DNA from 4 places in the Lysinibacillus sp. NPDC086135 genome. Region 3 is predicted to be linked to each of the others. Evidence: riboswitches for the same ligand, from Rfam matches in the RefSeq annotation. Region 3 holds a riboswitch; each other region holds the start of a gene.
The links. A riboswitch is a leader RNA that binds a small molecule or an ion and turns the genes downstream of it on or off. The one in region 3 is predicted to bind cobalamin.
Positions count from the first base shown of each region.

Region 1: it holds a riboswitch for cobalamin, as region 3 does, so the genes downstream of both, nikA (nickel ABC transporter substrate-binding protein) here and ACIPKN_RS13485 (hypothetical protein) in region 3, are expected to answer to the same signal.
Region 2: it holds a riboswitch for cobalamin, as region 3 does, so the genes downstream of both, mmgD (citrate synthase) here and ACIPKN_RS13485 (hypothetical protein) in region 3, are expected to answer to the same signal.
Region 4: it holds a riboswitch for cobalamin, as region 3 does, so the genes downstream of both, metE (5-methyltetrahydropteroyltriglutamate--homocysteine S-methyltransferase) here and ACIPKN_RS13485 (hypothetical protein) in region 3, are expected to answer to the same signal.

Region 1 is NZ_JBIVCA010000013.1:76,488-80,706, forward strand. Features, by position in the region: gene ACIPKN_RS17110 (hypothetical protein) at 98-1,093, shown strand; cobalamin riboswitch at 1,244-1,436, shown strand; gene nikA (nickel ABC transporter substrate-binding protein) at 1,585-3,198, shown strand; gene nikB (nickel ABC transporter permease) at 3,270-4,219, shown strand, end outside.
Region 2 is NZ_JBIVCA010000013.1:112,194-116,412, reverse strand. Features, by position in the region: gene prpD (2-methylcitrate dehydratase) at 1-934, opposite strand, end outside; gene mmgD (citrate synthase) at 1,032-2,153, opposite strand; cobalamin riboswitch at 2,346-2,540, opposite strand; gene ACIPKN_RS17290 (MFS transporter) at 3,274-3,963, opposite strand; gene ACIPKN_RS17285 (efflux MFS transporter permease) at 3,893-4,219, opposite strand, start outside.
Region 3 is NZ_JBIVCA010000009.1:146,909-151,127, forward strand. Features, by position in the region: gene ACIPKN_RS13465 (energy-coupling factor ABC transporter ATP-binding protein) at 1-295, opposite strand, end outside; gene cbiQ (cobalt ECF transporter T component CbiQ) at 295-1,065, opposite strand; gene ACIPKN_RS13475 (energy-coupling factor ABC transporter substrate-binding protein) at 1,069-1,341, opposite strand; gene ACIPKN_RS13480 (energy-coupling factor ABC transporter permease) at 1,343-2,089, opposite strand; gene ACIPKN_RS13485 (hypothetical protein) at 2,064-2,351, opposite strand; cobalamin riboswitch at 2,479-2,663, opposite strand; cobalamin riboswitch at 3,078-3,259, shown strand; gene ACIPKN_RS13490 ((2Fe-2S) ferredoxin domain-containing protein) at 3,397-3,768, shown strand; gene cobJ (precorrin-3B C(17)-methyltransferase) at 3,773-4,219, shown strand, end outside.
Region 4 is NZ_JBIVCA010000006.1:87,342-91,560, forward strand. Features, by position in the region: gene metE (5-methyltetrahydropteroyltriglutamate--homocysteine S-methyltransferase) at 1-2,155, opposite strand, end outside; cobalamin riboswitch at 2,475-2,654, opposite strand; gene ACIPKN_RS10235 (TetR/AcrR family transcriptional regulator) at 2,841-3,413, shown strand; gene ACIPKN_RS10240 (DUF5367 domain-containing protein) at 3,430-3,828, shown strand; gene ACIPKN_RS10245 (VOC family protein) at 3,888-4,219, shown strand, end outside.

The sequences.
Region 1 (4,219 bases), on a different contig from region 3:
TTGCGTTTCAATTTATATAAGAAGATCGAGGAGAAGATATATTTGTTGTTTGATCACCTAAATGGGTTTGAAAATTGATAAATAGAGTGGTGATAAAGTGGACAATGCAAATCAAAATAAGTCAATTCTTTATGCCGTTTTCGAGAATGATATTCAATTGCCGATTTTGGATATTACACATCCCCTTTTCAACGCAAGTATTGATGAACAAGCGTATCATTTGAGCTGTCTCAAGTCAGCCAAGAGCATTGAATCATTAAAAAAGATGCCTGGCTTTATCCGCAACATCTTTGTGGAAATGTCGAATTTTGACAATTCCTATCTTAGCGGCATGCGTACTTTGCTGTACAAACTTGGCCCCGACTTAACCACCGGGATAAAATTAGGTTTCCGGGACAAGTGGGCGGTGAAGCAAACTTCTTTCACGGGACTTCGGATCAGGCTGAGGGATCTTTGCCGGCGCCAGTCGGAAATTTTGCTCCCCCAGCTCAAGCAATTCCCTGAACGGAACCTTTGTTTCTTCAATATCGCTGGGGGAGCCGCTACCGACAGTATTAACACCTTAATTCTCATTCAAGAATCGGACCCAGAATTATTAAAGGAACGCAAGATTGAAATCAATATTTTAGATATCGATACTTACGGCCCCAATTTTGCCAAACGATGCATCGACGTTTTGAAGAAGCCAGGGGAACGCTTTCAAGACCTGGACATTACCCTCAATATTATTCATTATGACTGGAATCAACCAGAGGCATTATTAAAGATGTGTTTAGAACGTTTCGACTGGATTCAGCTCTGTTCATCGGAGGGCGGTCTATTTGAGTACGGTTCGGATTCAGATATTATTGAAAATCTAAACCATTTCTATACTAACTCTCCGGAGGACGCTAGGGTCACGGGTTCATTAATTTTTGACCGAGCGCATGTAAATCCGGGATACTTGGGATTTACAGAGTTTGTTGGCGTGCAAATCCAATATCTTGGGCTAGAGGGATTGCAGCGGATTTTAAGCCAAACCTCGTGGGTTTTGGAAGAATCCCATGAAATTGATACGATCTATCTTCTGTTTTCATTGAAGAAGCGTGACTAAAAATAAAAAGTAGTTATACGAGGTCAGGGTTAAGATACCTAGCCTTGTTATGTTAGTCATAATATATAAGATTTTTATTATATTCAGAAAATGAAATTGACGTGAACATTAGAGCATGTTATGTTTAAACCTGTTATGTTTAATACTAATTTCATAGCAACCATTACAAGTTTGAGTGAAATAAGCTTTCATTCAATTAAAAGGAAAATGGGTGTAAATCCCATGCTGTCCCGCAGCTGTAAATGAGGAGTTTTGTTTCGATAACCACTGAGTAATTACTTGGGAAGGTGAAGCAAAATCATGATTCATGAGCCAGAATGCCTGCTTGTAAAGAGATTCATTGATGATCTACGAAAGATAGGGAGATGGATAGAGGCTTACTTAAAGTAAGTTATTCTGTCCTTATTCTTTTGGAATAAGGTTTTTTTATGCCTTCTTTCAATCTTTAAATTCTTTATTTAGTGCACCACAAACAAAGAAGGAGACAGAAAATGAGATTGACAAAGTATTTACTTCCTTTCACGCTTATTTTGATGTTCAGTTTACTCACGGGCTGTACAAGCAATGGAAAGGGAGAGACAGCATCGAAACAACAGACAGACGAAAAAATGATCACGATTGGGTGGCCATTAGATGTAGGTCCATTAAATCCCCATACATATTTACCAAATCAAATGACAGCACAAGCAATGGTCTATGAATCATTGGTTGAATATAACGATGATGGAACAATTACGCCGAAACTAGCAGAAAGTTGGGACATCTCTAATGATAAAACTGCTTATACTTTTCATTTAAGAAAAGATGTTAAGTATTCAGACGGAACAGCTTTTAATGCAGATAATGTAATACGAAACTTTGATGCCGTTTTAGCAAATCGTGATATGCATTCTTGGATGGGTATGATAAACCATATAAAAGAGGTTGTGAAAGTGGATGAATTTACAATTCGTTTGCAACTGGATGAACCGTATTATCCTGTTTTAAACGAGCTTGCCTTTGTAAGACCTTTCCGTTTTTTAGGTGATAATGGATTCCCTAAAGGTGATGCGACCCAAGATGCAATTAATGCGCCAATTGGGACAGGCCCATGGGTTTTAACAGATTACAAAAAGGATGAGTACGCTCTATTCAGTCGCAACGAAAACTACTGGGGGGAAAAACCTCTTGTAGAACAAATAAAAGTAAAAATCATCCCTGATTCAGAATCTATTTCATTGGCCTTTGAAAACGAAGAATTAGATTTAATATATGGTCGAGGCATTATTAGTTTAGATAATTATACGTATTTAAAAGATAGTGGTAAATATAAAACCGCTACGTCTGAACCTTTGTCTACAAAAGCGCTACTGTTCAATACACAGTCTGGCCCGTTAGCAGAATTGAAGGTTCGCCAAGCGATTCAATATGCAATCAATAAGGAACAAATGGTTGATAGTATTACACATGGTACAGAAAAGGTTGCCAATACACTATTTTGGGATGCTATTCCATATGCCAATATTGATTTAGTGCCAATTTTATATAATCCCAAAAAAGCGCAACAATTGTTAGAGGAAGCGGGATGGAAGCTTCAGAAGGGTGAAAAAATTCGCTCTAAAAACGGACAGCCACTAACGTTAGATTTAATCTACATTGCTACAGATGCGATTCAAAAGCCAATGGCGGAGCTAATGCAAGGTGAACTAGCAAAAATAGGGGTACAGTTGAATTTAGAAGGCGCAGATGTGATTGTAGGTCTGCAAAAATTAATGGATAATCAAGTTGATATTAATTTCTGGCGTACAAATGGACCACCAACAGATCCACATAGCTTTGCTAATGAATCAGCTACACCAAACGCTAATGGTGTCTATGAAGCAAAATTAGGCTTACCAAATGCTAAAGAAATCGATACTAAAATTCATCAATTATTAGTAGGTACAGATGAAAAAGAGCGCGTGCAACTTTATACGGATATTTTAACAAAGTTCCATGACCAAGCACTATTCTATCCTATATCTTACGAAACAAATAACGTGATTTATCAGCCATATATGAAAGATTTTGCTCCACGTGCATCTGAATATGATATTCCATATGCACAAATGGAAAAAGAAAAATAACTGTAAAAGAGAGAGTATGTCGATCAAAGACAGCTCTCTCTTTATCATAGGATTGATTAGGAAGTGACAGCATGTATGAATCAACATGGATGTTTTGTTTAAAAAGAATTTTGACATTGCCTTTTGTATTATTGGGCGTATCAATCCTGACCTTTGTATTTATTCGTTTCGTTCCAGTAGAGCCTGCTGAGGTCATTCTTAGATTGGCAAGAGTTGCGCCAACAGCGGAAGCCATTCAAGCATTGCGTGAAGAACTTGGAACTGACAAACCTTTTCTTATTCAATATTTGTTATGGATAAAAGGCATTTTACATTTAGATTTTGGGACATCTTTTGTTAGTAAATTACCAGTAGCGCATGAGCTATTCGCAAAATTACCAGCAACTATCGAATTAGCTGTTGCTGCATTTGTGTTGATTTTAGGAATAAGTATGCCATTAGGGATCATAAGTGCCTTGTATAAGCATTCCATCATCGATAAAATAATTAGACTATTGACTATCATGAGTGTATCGATTCCAACATTTTGGTTAGGTTTTTTACTACTATATGTATTTAGTCTGAAATTAGGGATCTTCCCGACAAATGGAAAGGGCACACTAGCACATCTAGCTTTACCCGCACTCGCACTATCTTTACCAACAATTGGGTTATTCGTTCAATTTATCCGTACAACCATCATTGAAGAATTACAACAGCATTATGTTCAATATGCACAGCTAAGGGGATTAAAAAACTCAGTGATCCTCGTACGTCATGTTTTAAGAAATGCTGTTATTCCGTTGACTACTGTATTAGGTATGACACTTGGTAATTTACTTGGTGGTGCAGTAATTGTGGAGCAGGTTTTTAGTTGGCCTGGACTCGGAAGGTTTTTAATCGAATCCATTATTAACAGGGATTACCCGGTTGTACAATGCTATGTATTGATTATTGCTGTCATCTATGTGCTTGCAAATTTATGCACAGATGTGTTGCATCGGCTATTGGATCCTCATCTGATGATGAAGGACAGGAGAGA
Region 2 (4,219 bases), on a different contig from region 3:
TATCATCTAAACGATTTGTCACTTCATGATGTAAATGAACTGCACATTCTGCAGCTGTTTGCGCATGAAATTCAGCCGGGAAAGAAACTTTGAAAAGAACATTCTCCATAACATAAGAGGTAAGCGGTCTTGCAAGCTTTAATTCTTGTTTATTAAAGAGTACGTCTTGGAATCCCCAGCCAGGTGCAGATAAGGCCGTTGCATAACCCATTTCACCTTGCACAGTCATCATGGCTAATTGTACGGCTCTACTTGTCGCATCTCCTGCTGCCCATGATTTTCTTGATCCTGTATTTGGGGCATGGCGGTATGTTCGTAAACTTGAATTATCAATCCAAGCATTTGATAATGCATTGATAATTTCTTGACGAGTTCCACCTAATGCCTTTGTCACAACCGCTGTTGTCGCAATTTTGACATATAATACGTGATCTAAACCAACGCGATTCAGACTATTCTCTAATGCTAATACCCCTTGAATTTCATGGGCTTTAATCATCATTTCTAAAACGTCTTTTATTTTAAGAGGCTCTTTGCCTTCAGCAATACGTACACGACTCAAGTAATCCGCAACTGCTAATATGCCACCTAAATTATCAGAAGGGTGTCCCCATTCAGCCGCAAGCCATGTGTCATTGTAATCTAACCAACGAATCATGCAACCAATATTGAAAGCACCTTTCACTGGATCAAGTACATAGGAAGTTCCTGGAACACGCGTACCATTTGGAACAACCGTACCGGGTACAACTGGTCCAAGTAGTTTCGTACATTCGGGATACTGTAAAGCCAAAATGCCGCAACCTATAGTATCTAATAAAACATAATGTGCTGTTTCGTAGGCTTCTTCACTTGTAATCGTTGTATTTAATACATAATCGGTAATATCAGTTAGTAATTGATCTGTCTTAGATAGTTCATTTGTTTTTATCATCTATATCTTCCCTCCGTTGCATGAATTTGCCATACTAGTATACTGATGGACATTGGTCAGAATGCCCATCAGCTCTATGGCGAGTTGTTAAACTTGATTATACCGACAATTCTTCAAGGTTATGACGCTCGCCAATATAATTGACACGAGGTCTAAATAATCTATTATTGTCATGCTGTTCAATTACATGAGCACATAAGCCGATCGTTCGTGAGCCAAAAAAGATTGGCGTATATATTTCAATTGGCAATCCAAGCATGTAGTACACTGGTGCCGCATAATAATCTAAATTTGGGTATAACCCTTTTTCCTGTACCATCACTTTTTCACCAGCTTCACACATGTGATATAAGCGATGATCTCCTTGCTGCAAACAGAATTTGTGTAAAGCCTCTTTCATAATTTGCGCTCTTGGGTCCATTTTTTTCATATAAACACGATGGCCAAAGCCCATAATCTTTTCTTTATTTTGCAGTTTGTATTTCAGCAATGTTTCAAAGCCTTCTACTGTTTTGGCTTCAAGAAGCATATACATCACTGCCTCGTTTGCCCCACCATGTAAATTACCTTTCAATGATGCGACCGCGCCAGTTAAAGCACCATACAAATCAGATTGTGTTGAGGCAATAACACGAGCCGTAAACGTCGAATTTGGCATCTCATGTTCACTATATAAAACGAGTGATTGATCAAAAATTTCTTCTTCTAAAGCAGTTGGTTTTCTGCCAGTTATCATGTAATAAAAATTAGCACTATAGGAAAGCTGGTTATCAGGCTCCACGACATCTTGACCATTTAATACACGGTAGCTATTCGCTACAATATTTGGCATACCACCTAAAAGTCTATATGCTCGCGACAAATTCATTTCAGTAGAACGATCATTGATTTGCTGATCATAGCCTGCTAACACCGAAATGCCTGTTCTAAGCCCATCCATAGCATGCGTCCCATCAGGTAATAACTTGAAAATTTGAAAAATTTCTTGTGGAACCTGGTAATTGGATTTCAATTTAACCTGTAAATTAGCTCGTTGCTCGGTAGTTGGTATTTCTCCATGCAACATTAAGTAGACAATGTCTAAATACGAATATCTTTGTGATAGCTCAATCAAATCATAGCCTCGAATCACAATCTGACTTCCTACAGTGTCTAAAAAAGATAGCTTTGTTTCAGCGGCAATGATTCCATCGAGACCTGGTGAATAATTTAACTCCATTCATTACAACCCCTTTGTTTAATTATTCTTGTAAGCGTTACCATTAAAACACGAAAGAACAACAAAAAAACAACTTCTACCCCTTTGAGAAGTTGTTAATCTACAAAAGCATGATAGAGCAAATAAACAGTGAATTTACATGAATTCACAAAGATCATGTAGTAGCTAACACCTCCCTATCCTCGTAGGTCAATTGATGCTTATTTAGTGGCAGGTCTCCTGACTTATGATCAACGCTACAATAACACCTTCCCATTTTGACAAACAAAACAGTGGCCTTGTTATTGAACTCCTAAATACAGTTGCGGGACAGTGTTGGACTCTCACCAACTTCCCTTTTAATCAAATGGAAACAACTCCATTTGAACCACCAAAATTTAGCATATTCAATTTGTCATTTTACCTTAACATAGAGTTTTTAAAACAAGCAATATAGGTAAAATTCGGAAGAGACAGACTATCATTAACTATTTTTCTTTTTTGGTGAACTATTCTACATTTTTTAGCAATATTTCGTATAAAAAAGATTTTTAAAAGGATCCCGCCGAACCGGCATTAGAGAGGTTACTTTAAAAGAAAGGCGATCTCTTTTAAATTTGAGCTTTATTAATCGTGAGAAATTTGGGTACATTTAGGAATTACGAAAATTTATAGGCAGTAGTCCGATTATAAGTGTTGGAGCAACGATTCTTGTGCTGAATGATGAAAGGCAAATTCTCTTGATATAACGAATCAGGGGTTATCTGAAGGCCTAAACAAACTATTGAGGAAGTATCAATTTGTTTTAGTGATATTGTGAGTTCTCTTCCTGTTTGGTTACTAAAAACGCCAGGATCAATGATTTACCAATGATCCTGGCGTTTCGTTTTTCTATTGACCTATGCCGGTTTTATATTTGTGTTCAGCAACTTCGTTTATTGTTCCTATATGGACGACTAGCTTGCGATACATCATTTAAAGAAAATAGGAATTGTTATGAATGCTATTAGTTTATTCATTTTTTTATCTCTCTTATGAATAAGTAAGTTAGAAAGTTGTTCACTAGATGGATGAATATATTAAGTTATTCTTTCATTTGAAAACTAGTGCAAATGATTTGTTGTTCGTTTTACAAATAATGCTAATACAGACCGATTACTGCCACAATCACAATAGTGCCGAATGTAAATTGTGTACCTACTGCAACTAGAGTTTCAGGGCTTGCTTTTGAATGCTCTACTGTAAAGCGGTGTTGTCCTGTTGTCATAAGTGTAATGGCTAATGCGGTACCTGCTGCACCTGCAATTTGCTGAAGTGTGTTTATGACAGCGGAACCATGAGAATACAACTGTTTTGGTAAATCATTAAGTGAGTTTGTTTGCGCCGGTATAATAGTTGTTGAGACACCTACGTAGAAAATCATACATGAAACTATGATTAACCAAAGTGGTGTTGTGGCACTAATGACAAAGGATAATATACTCGTTGAAATAACTAAGCATAAGAAACCAAAACGTAAGTAAAATTTTGGACCAACACGATCAAACGTTTTTCCGACAATTGGAGCAAAGACGGCATTTAATATGTTTCCTAATAACATCGCAAACCCAGCATTCGTTGCTGAAAGTAATAATGATCCTTTTAAATACAGTGGCATAAGAATCGCAATGGCTAACAGTAATGCGAATACAATAAATATTAAAACTGAACCAATAGCGAAATTACGATATTTGAAAACATGTAAATCAATCATCGGATGCTTACTTGTAAATTGACGCCATATGAAAAATAAAAGAGCTACAATGCCCACTACTATTATGATTGTTGCCAATGTAGAATCTTTCTGAAATAGTACTTAGTCCATAAATAATACTACCAAATGCAATTGTTGAAAGAACGATAGATAAATAATCGATTTTCGGTTTTGTTAGCGTTGAGACATTGTACACTTTTGGCATAAAAGTGAAGAAAATAATGATATATAGGGCAATGCTTATCCAGAAAATATAATGCCAGCTAGATATATCGACGATAATACCAGCGATTGTTGGCCCAGTTGCTGGAGCAAGTGTAATGACCATTCCCAT
Region 3 (4,219 bases):
TGCCAGAAAAAAGCTGATTGTCGGCATCCTGAAAAACAATACCAACCTGTTGGCGCAATTTTTTTAATGCTTTTCTACTATAGTTCAGGTCATTGCCACAAAAGGATATACTTCCAGCGGTAGGCTTCAAAATACCATTTAAATGCTGAAATAACGTTGATTTTCCAGCTCCATTATGACCGAGTAAAGCGATTTTTTTCCCCTTTGGAATTTGAAGTGTAATATCTGTTAGGGCATAAGTTCCATCTGCATAAGCGTAGGATAAATGTGTTAAATCAAAGTATAAATCTGTCATCAGAAAAACCCTCCATAAATGATGAGGAGTATAAAAATAGTAGCAATACCTACCCAATTTTTCGCGTTATAGGTAACATCGTCTTGCCAATAAACAGTTTCGCCACCACGCGCTTCCATCGCATTGTTTAGCTCACGACTTCGTTGGAACATCTCGACAAATAAAGCTGCAATTAACATTGATACCGAACGGAGCCACTGCATAGGGGAGCTGTATCCTAGACGAGCCTGCTGGGCAAGATGAATTTTTTGCATACTATCTAAAAAGATAAAAATAAAACGATACGTTAGCTCTACTAGCTCTACAAATAGAGTTGGAAGTCGCCATTGTCTTAGCACGTAACAAATAGATTGGACTGATGTTGTGAGAATTAAAAAATACAAACAGCTAATGCTGCCAAGGACGATGAAAAAAAGCTGTTGCGCTGTCACGAGGCTCGCTCTGCCGATAAAAATCGTCCAACTATTAAATGAAAATGACCAAATATACGTTGGTAACGTGCTAGTTGTTGGCGCTATAGAAATTAAAATTGACACTAAACTTGATAGTAAAAAAAATCCAGGTAGCAATAGTAATTTAGCATAATATTTAGCAGGGATTTTTGCGCCTAAAATGATAAAAGCACTCATCACAATAAATGTAATGAGTGACATTCGTTCATCTCTCATGATAAGCGACAATATAAGTAGTCCAAGGGATAACGTCGTTTTTTCTAACGGATGAACAGACGCTAATTTATTCAAATAAGCATACTTATCAATGAGTAACATCGCTTAACCCTCTTTATGTTTGCCACGCATTAAGCCAATGAAATAGCCGATAAATCCAGCGCCAATAGCAGCTTGTAGTGCGAATAATAAGCTTTCAATTTCACCACTTGGTGGCTCCCATAAGCTTTCAAACCATGGCTCGTAGTTTGCATCAATTTCACTAATTGCTGCTTCCGCTTCGCCATCAGCCCCCTCGAATTCTGCACCTTTTTGAATAAATAGGGGGATAATTGCTAGGAACACAACAATGGCTAAGAGCAGTAAGTTCTTTTTCATGTTAGTGAGCCTCCTTTGTTGAGAAAACACGTAGAGCTTTTAATTCACTCACATTGTATTTTTTCAGAAAATTCATAACGATCACTGTTAAAATTCCTTCACTAACAGCAAGAGGAATTTGTGTTAACGCAAAAATACCAGCAAATTTTGTGAATGAAGCCATAAAGCCACCGACCTCAGAAGGGAAGGCAAGAGCTAATTGTACAGATGTGACAACATATGTACCTAAATCACCAAGCATTGCTGCTAAAAAGACGGCTACTGAAAATGATAATCCCAGTTTTTGTGAGCCCTTAAATACATAGTAAGCGATAATAGGGCCCATAATTGCCATGGAAAAGGTATTTGCCCCTAATGTTGTAAGCCCACCGTGTGCTAACAGTAAAGATTGGAATAATAATACGATTGTCCCGATAACACTCATCGCTAATGGTCCAAAAAGAACTGTCCCAAGTCCAACTCCAGTTGGATGCGAACAACTCCCTGTTACAGAAGGGATTTTTAAGGCAGATAGTACAAAGGCAAAGGCACCCGATAGCCCTAATATCATTTTTGTTTCAGGATTTTCTTCAATGGTTTTACGAATAGAACGTAATCCTAAAATAATAAATGGAATCGATACGACCCACCAAAAAATCGCCCATTCAATTGGCAAAAAACCCTCCATAATATGCATCGCAAATGCACGATTTGGCACGAATAAAAATGCCAATAAGAAATAACTAAGCTTCCAACCTGAAAATTTCAAGAATCTCTCCTCCTAGCTTTAAAATTTTTCGAATTAGTATGCGATCGATAAAATTTCGCCTTGGCGTAATTGTAGCTGCCGCTTCGCTTTCGCTACAGAAAACATTTGTAGCTGCCGCTTCGCTTTCGCGCAGATAAACAATGCGTCCGGATTTTGAATTGTGCAAGCACAATTCATTCCTTTCAAAGTCCGTGACATCCGCCGGAAGCTTTTTTTCATTCAGTAGGTGTTTTGGCCCGGTTGGAACCATATCTGTACTCATCTACTACCTTGAGATGGAGTCTCTTCTGAATGAAAAAAAGCACTTCTCCGATAGTGGAAAAGTGCATGCTAAAAAAGCAAATAAAATTCTAATCTGCTAAGCCGCACACCCATCCTCGTAGGTTGAAACGATCACATATTTTTCGGCAGGTCTCCTGGCTTTAGTTCAACGTTTTATAGGCCTTCCCATCCTTTGGACAGTGACATTCTCTATAAAACTTCCTAGTACAGTGGCGGGACCGCGCCGGACTTGAACCGGCTTCCCTTTTAAGCGAAATGCTGAACAATTCGCACCGAAAAAAGATGAAGTTGTGAGATTTCACGACAAAGTGTAACATGAATTTCCATATATATGCTATGATTTTTATAGAAAAATTTTAAATTAATAGTCTACGTCGAAAATTTAGATAAATCAAAAAGAAATGTCGCGTTTTTCTATAGAATTTTAAAAAAATTGTCACAAATTAAGAAAGTAATATTGAAATTTTTAAAAAATAAGCTATGATAGAAACAGTTTTCAATTACATTAAAATTCTTTCAGCAAATGTCTTTTGTAGCGAAAGTGAAGCGTTAGCTACAGAAGTCTCCTACCTCTATAGATGGTAAGATGAATGCTGATTTAAGTTCTTTTCAGCGGGTGTCAAAACACCTGTACCTGCTGAAAGAAGTTAAAGCCTCCGGCGGCTGTCATGCAATTATGCCGAGGCATACTTGATATATTAAAAATTCATATAAAACGTCCATAAGTGCTTGAATATTCAAGATAATAGGGAAATCGGTGAAAGTCCGATACAGCCCCCGCTACTGTAATAGCTGATGAAATCGCGGATGCCACTAGTGAAAACTTGGGAAGGCGCGAAAGTAAAAGGAAGCTTAAGTCAGGAAACCTGCTTATGGGATGATACATGCAAACTTTTCGGAGGGAGAAGTTGAAGCGAAAGCGAGTACCCGTATATATTCGTTTTTATTTGGCTTCTACAAAACCTTTACTCTTCGTCTAGAGTAAAGGTTTTTTTTTCCTAAAAGCAAATGAGGGGAGAACGACTATGACAACTTGGAATTTAGAGGGGATGAAAACACATCTTTTTATTTGTAATGGTAGTAGCTGTATGAAAAAAGATGGGGAGGACATTACACAGGCGATCCGTGATGAAATACAGTTGCTGGCGCTTGATAAGGAAATACATACGACGAGAACTCGCTGTAATGGCAGATGTAAAGATGCTTGTGTTGTCATTGCATATCCTCAGGGAAATTGGTACCGTGTGCCAACAACGGAGCATGCGAGAGCACTCGTACAAGATTTAAATCATGAGTCGTTACATAATGAGCATGTCTTTACATTGCAGGAAGGTTCGTTACAGCGTACAGCACAAACAACAGCCATTAAAGGCATTGAAAAGGTGAAAGAGGGGTAACAAAATGGCACAAAAAGGTAAGATTTTCGTAGTTGGCTTTGGTCCTGGAGACTTTAAACATATTACGACTCGTGCTGTGGAGGCACTACAACAAAGTGATATGATTATAGGCTATAAAACGTATGTTGAGCTTATTCAGGATTTAGTTAGTGCAAAGTCGATTATTAGTACTGGTATGACGGAGGAAGTTTCACGTGCACAGGAAGCGGTACGTCAAGCAGAGGCTGGAAGTATCGTATCGGTCATTTCTAGTGGAGATGCCGGGGTTTATGGAATGGCAGGATTAGTGTATGAGGTATTAATCGAGCTAGGCTGGACAGAGGCAACTGGTATCGAGGTAGAAATTGTTCCAGGTATTTCAGCTATTAATTCGTGTGCAAGTTTACTAGGTGCTCCAATTATGCATGACGCCTGTACCATTAGTTTAAGTGACCACTTAACACCTTGGAAT
Region 4 (4,219 bases), on a different contig from region 3:
CCTGTAAGCTATCCTGCATTATGCTTAGCATTTCCTTTTCACTCGGTACACGTGGACTATGAATATCATAAACACCTAGTCCAATTCCTTTTTCATACGGATTGACTTGCAGAGAAGAAATTAACTCGCCATGGCTACGTGACGTTTCGATGGAAATAACATCAGCGTCCAATGCACTAATTGGCTCGATAAAATCATTAAATTCGCAATAGCACATATGTGTATGGATTTGTGTTTCATCCTTCACGCTAGAGGTAGCAAGTTTAAAAGCATTTACTGTCCACTCTAAGTACGTTCCCCAATTTTCTTTACGAAGCGGCAAGCCTTCTCGTAATGCTGGTTCATCAACCTGAATAATTGAAATGCCTGCAGCTTCTAGTGCCTCCACCTCTTCTCGGAGTGCCAAAGCAATCTGATATGTTACATCCTTTCGGGAAATATCATCCCGTACAAAGGACCAATTTAAAATTGTCACAGGACCCGTAAGCATACCTTTTATATAGCGTTTCGTTTGGCTTTGAGCATAGGCTGTTTCTTTGACTGTCATCGGTGCTTCCCATGCAACGTCACCGTAAATAATTGGTGGCTTCACACAGCGGGAACCGTATGAAACAACCCATGCTTTCTCCGTAAATGCAAAACCTGTTAGTTTTTCCCCGAAATATTCAACCATATCTGTGCGCTCAAATTCACCGTGCACAAGAACGTCGATATCTAATTCCTCTTGAATAGTAATCCAACGCTTTGTCTCATGTTCTACAAATACTGCATAATCCTCATTGGAAATTTGTTTCTTGCGCCATGCACTTCGTGTTCGTTTGACTTCATCCGATTGCGGAAAGCTCCCAATTGTTGTCGTTGGGAACAGTGGTAATTGCAATGCTTGCTGTTGAATCTTTTGCCGTGCTTTAAAATCACTATGGCGTTCAAAATCTTGTTTCGACACTGTTCGAACCGCTTTTTGAACATCTTTATTTTGGCGAATCGGATGATTTTTCAACGCTTCAATCGCCTTCATACTTTCCGATAGTTTGTAATTTGAGGGACTGTCTTGGCCCTGTAAATATTTTGTTACTTCCATGATTTCAACTAATTTTTCATCCGCAAAGGCGAGGGCATTTTTAAGAACTGATTCAAGCTTAGTTTCAAGTGTGGTCGTAATTGGAACATGCTGTAAGTTACATGAAGATTGAATCCATAGTTCTTTTGCGCCACTTAGCTGTTCAATGGCTTTAATAGTTGAGCTAACTTCTGCTAGATTGGAACGCCAAATATCTCTTCCATTAATAATACCAACAGCCAATATTTTATCTTTTGGGAAGCCAAATTGACGTAATGACTCCATATTTTTGCCGTAGCCATGCACAAAGTCTAACCCAATCCCACGAACAGGAAGTTTTACAATTGACTCATATGCTGATAATGATTCGAAATAAGTTTGTAGCATAATTTTAGCTTCGGGTACTGATGCAGCTAATTGTGTATAAATTTCTTGAACAAGTTTAACTTCCGCTTCATCTAATGTTGTGGCAAGAAGTGGTTCTTCTAATTGAATCCACTGTGCACCTGCATCCACGAGCTCCTTTAGGACCTGCGTATAAAGTGGTAGTAATGCTAAAATGAATGTAATCTGCGATAGTTTGTCATAGCCTTTCGTTAATTTACAAAATGTATAAGGGCCAATCAATGTAGGCTTTGCAGTAATACCAAACGCTTCCTTAGCCTCTAAAAAATCTGCCAATATTTTATTTTCTGTTAATTGCAAAGCTTGTCCATCGTATTCTGGCACGATATAATGATAATTTGTATTAAACCATTTCGTCATCTCACTAGCCAGGGCTTTTTTACTACCACGAGCTACCCTATAGTATGTTTGTAAATCAACTTTGTCTCCCTGCCAATCAAAGCGCTTTGGAACTAAGCCAAACATCATTGCCGTATCTAACATTCTGTCATAAAGTGTGAAATCTCCAACAGTTATCAGGTCTACTCCGAGTTGAAGCTGCTTGTTAATTCGGGCTAGACGAATATCCTTTAAGTTCTGCAAAAATTCACCCTCTGAAAGCTCATTTTTCCAAAAAGCCTCTAAAGCCTTTTTCCATTCACGATCTTCTCCGATATACGGATAACCAACTATAGTACTTGTATAAATCATGTTCATCTCTCCGATCCATTAAGTATGCCTCGGCATTATTGAGTCCGGAATCGGCCCTATGTGCTTAGGCCAGTATGAGGGCCGACACGATGTCGGTCATTTCGGTCTTCTTTCCGATTCCGTGACATCGGCCAGAGGCTTTAACTTCTAATAAGAAGTAAAAAAAAAAGCCACTCTCCTTTTTTGGAAAATGGCTGTTATCGCAAATTAAAAATAGCTATGAAAAAACAATACGAAATTCTTACAAGATATCGCATGATTCTATGTCGCACAGGGACGATACGGTCACATCTCACCACCTATTTCCACGTAGGTATTTGGTGTGTACTAGAAATTGGCAGGTCTCCTGGCTTCTCATCAACACACCTCACAGCCTTCCCAGTTTCCCCAGTGGCAATTGTGATTTGCTCCGATATACAGTTGCGGGACAGCGTCGGATTTGCACCGACTTCCCTTTTAAGCCAAACTTTCATTTGGCACCAACTCTTACACATTATTTAATTATGCTTTACTATAACACATATTTTTCAGAAAAGTAGATTTATTTTCACGTTTGTTCAATCCAACTCTATCATATTGGGAGCCCTATACATCTAATTACTAAAATACACTTGTAAATAGAGGTATTTTTTGTTATTTTTGAGTTAGTTATCCAACTAACTAATAACAATGGAGGTGTCAATGAATGGCAAAGCCTACTGGTATTGAAAAATCAGATTTATTAATGGCTGCCAAGCAAAGTTTAGTAGAAAAAGGGATTGAAAAATTCACCTTAAAGGCTGTTGCTGAGCAAGCTGGTGTGACACAAGGAACTATTTATTATCATTTCAAATCAAAAGAGCAAATCATTCTCGAAATAGTTCAGGACATCTGTGAAAATTCTTGGCATGAGATTTTGACGACCGATCAAGAAATGATTCAATCTGCACTTCTTTCTGCAAAAAGTCGATATGAAGATGATGCCTTTTATCATAAATTATTTTTCACCTTAATCGTCTTTGGCTTTACGAACCCGACTATTAGACAGCAAATTGGACAAATTTTAGCGGCCGAAAATGAACATTTGCGTAATATTTTAAACAAATTATGGGATACATCACCAATTGATGGCGTGTCGATGGAAACTTGGAGCATTTTTTTCAACGCGCTAATTGATGGCTTGGCCATACAAGTGATGATGCGGGACGATTTCGATATAGATGTATTTTATCAGCAATTCGAAAAAATCCTTGAGACATTACATCGTCTAGGAAAATAATTAGAGGAGGAACACTATGCGATTCTTTTTATGCTGGGGTTTTGGGATTTGGTTTGTAGCAAGTGCCGTGTTTCGATTTATAGGGCATTACTTTTTTACCCTTAAAGAACCTCCCCTCATGATAGCTACTTACATTTTAGCTTTTCCAATCGTTTGGCTAGCGACAATACCTATTTATTCTATAAAAAAAATAAAAGGTACAGAGCGATTACTGGCTGCTATCTGCATTGCATTACCTGGAATGCTTATCGATGCAGTCGTTTTATTAGTCTTCGACGATATTTTTCCGAATTTATCGGTTGTCTTAGATCGATTTTTCGCCTCATGGCTATTATGGGCTTATTCCCTAATTCTCCTTACTGGTTTTACAAAGGCCACATTCGTGAGAAAAAAAACTATTCCTTCGTCAAATTAAAGGATTTGGCATTATTATCCTAGAAGTAAGTATCGATTAGAATTAAAGGAGGAGAAAAAATGGTTATAGGCTTACATCACGTTCAAATAACAATTCCAAAAGGTGAAGAAGAAAAAGGGAAACATTTTTACTGTCAAGTATTAGGACTAAATGAACTTGAAAAGCCTGATTCGTTGAAAGGACGAGGTGGATTTTGGTTACAGGTCGGCAATAGGGAGGTACATGTAGGGACAGAGGATGGCTTTGATAGATTAACGACAAAAGCTCATATTGCCTATCAAGTTGAAAATATAGAACATTGGAAGAAGGTATTAGCCGAACATCATATAGAAATTTTCGATTCAGTTCCTATTCCTCATTTTGATCGCTTTGAATTTAGAGATCCATTCGG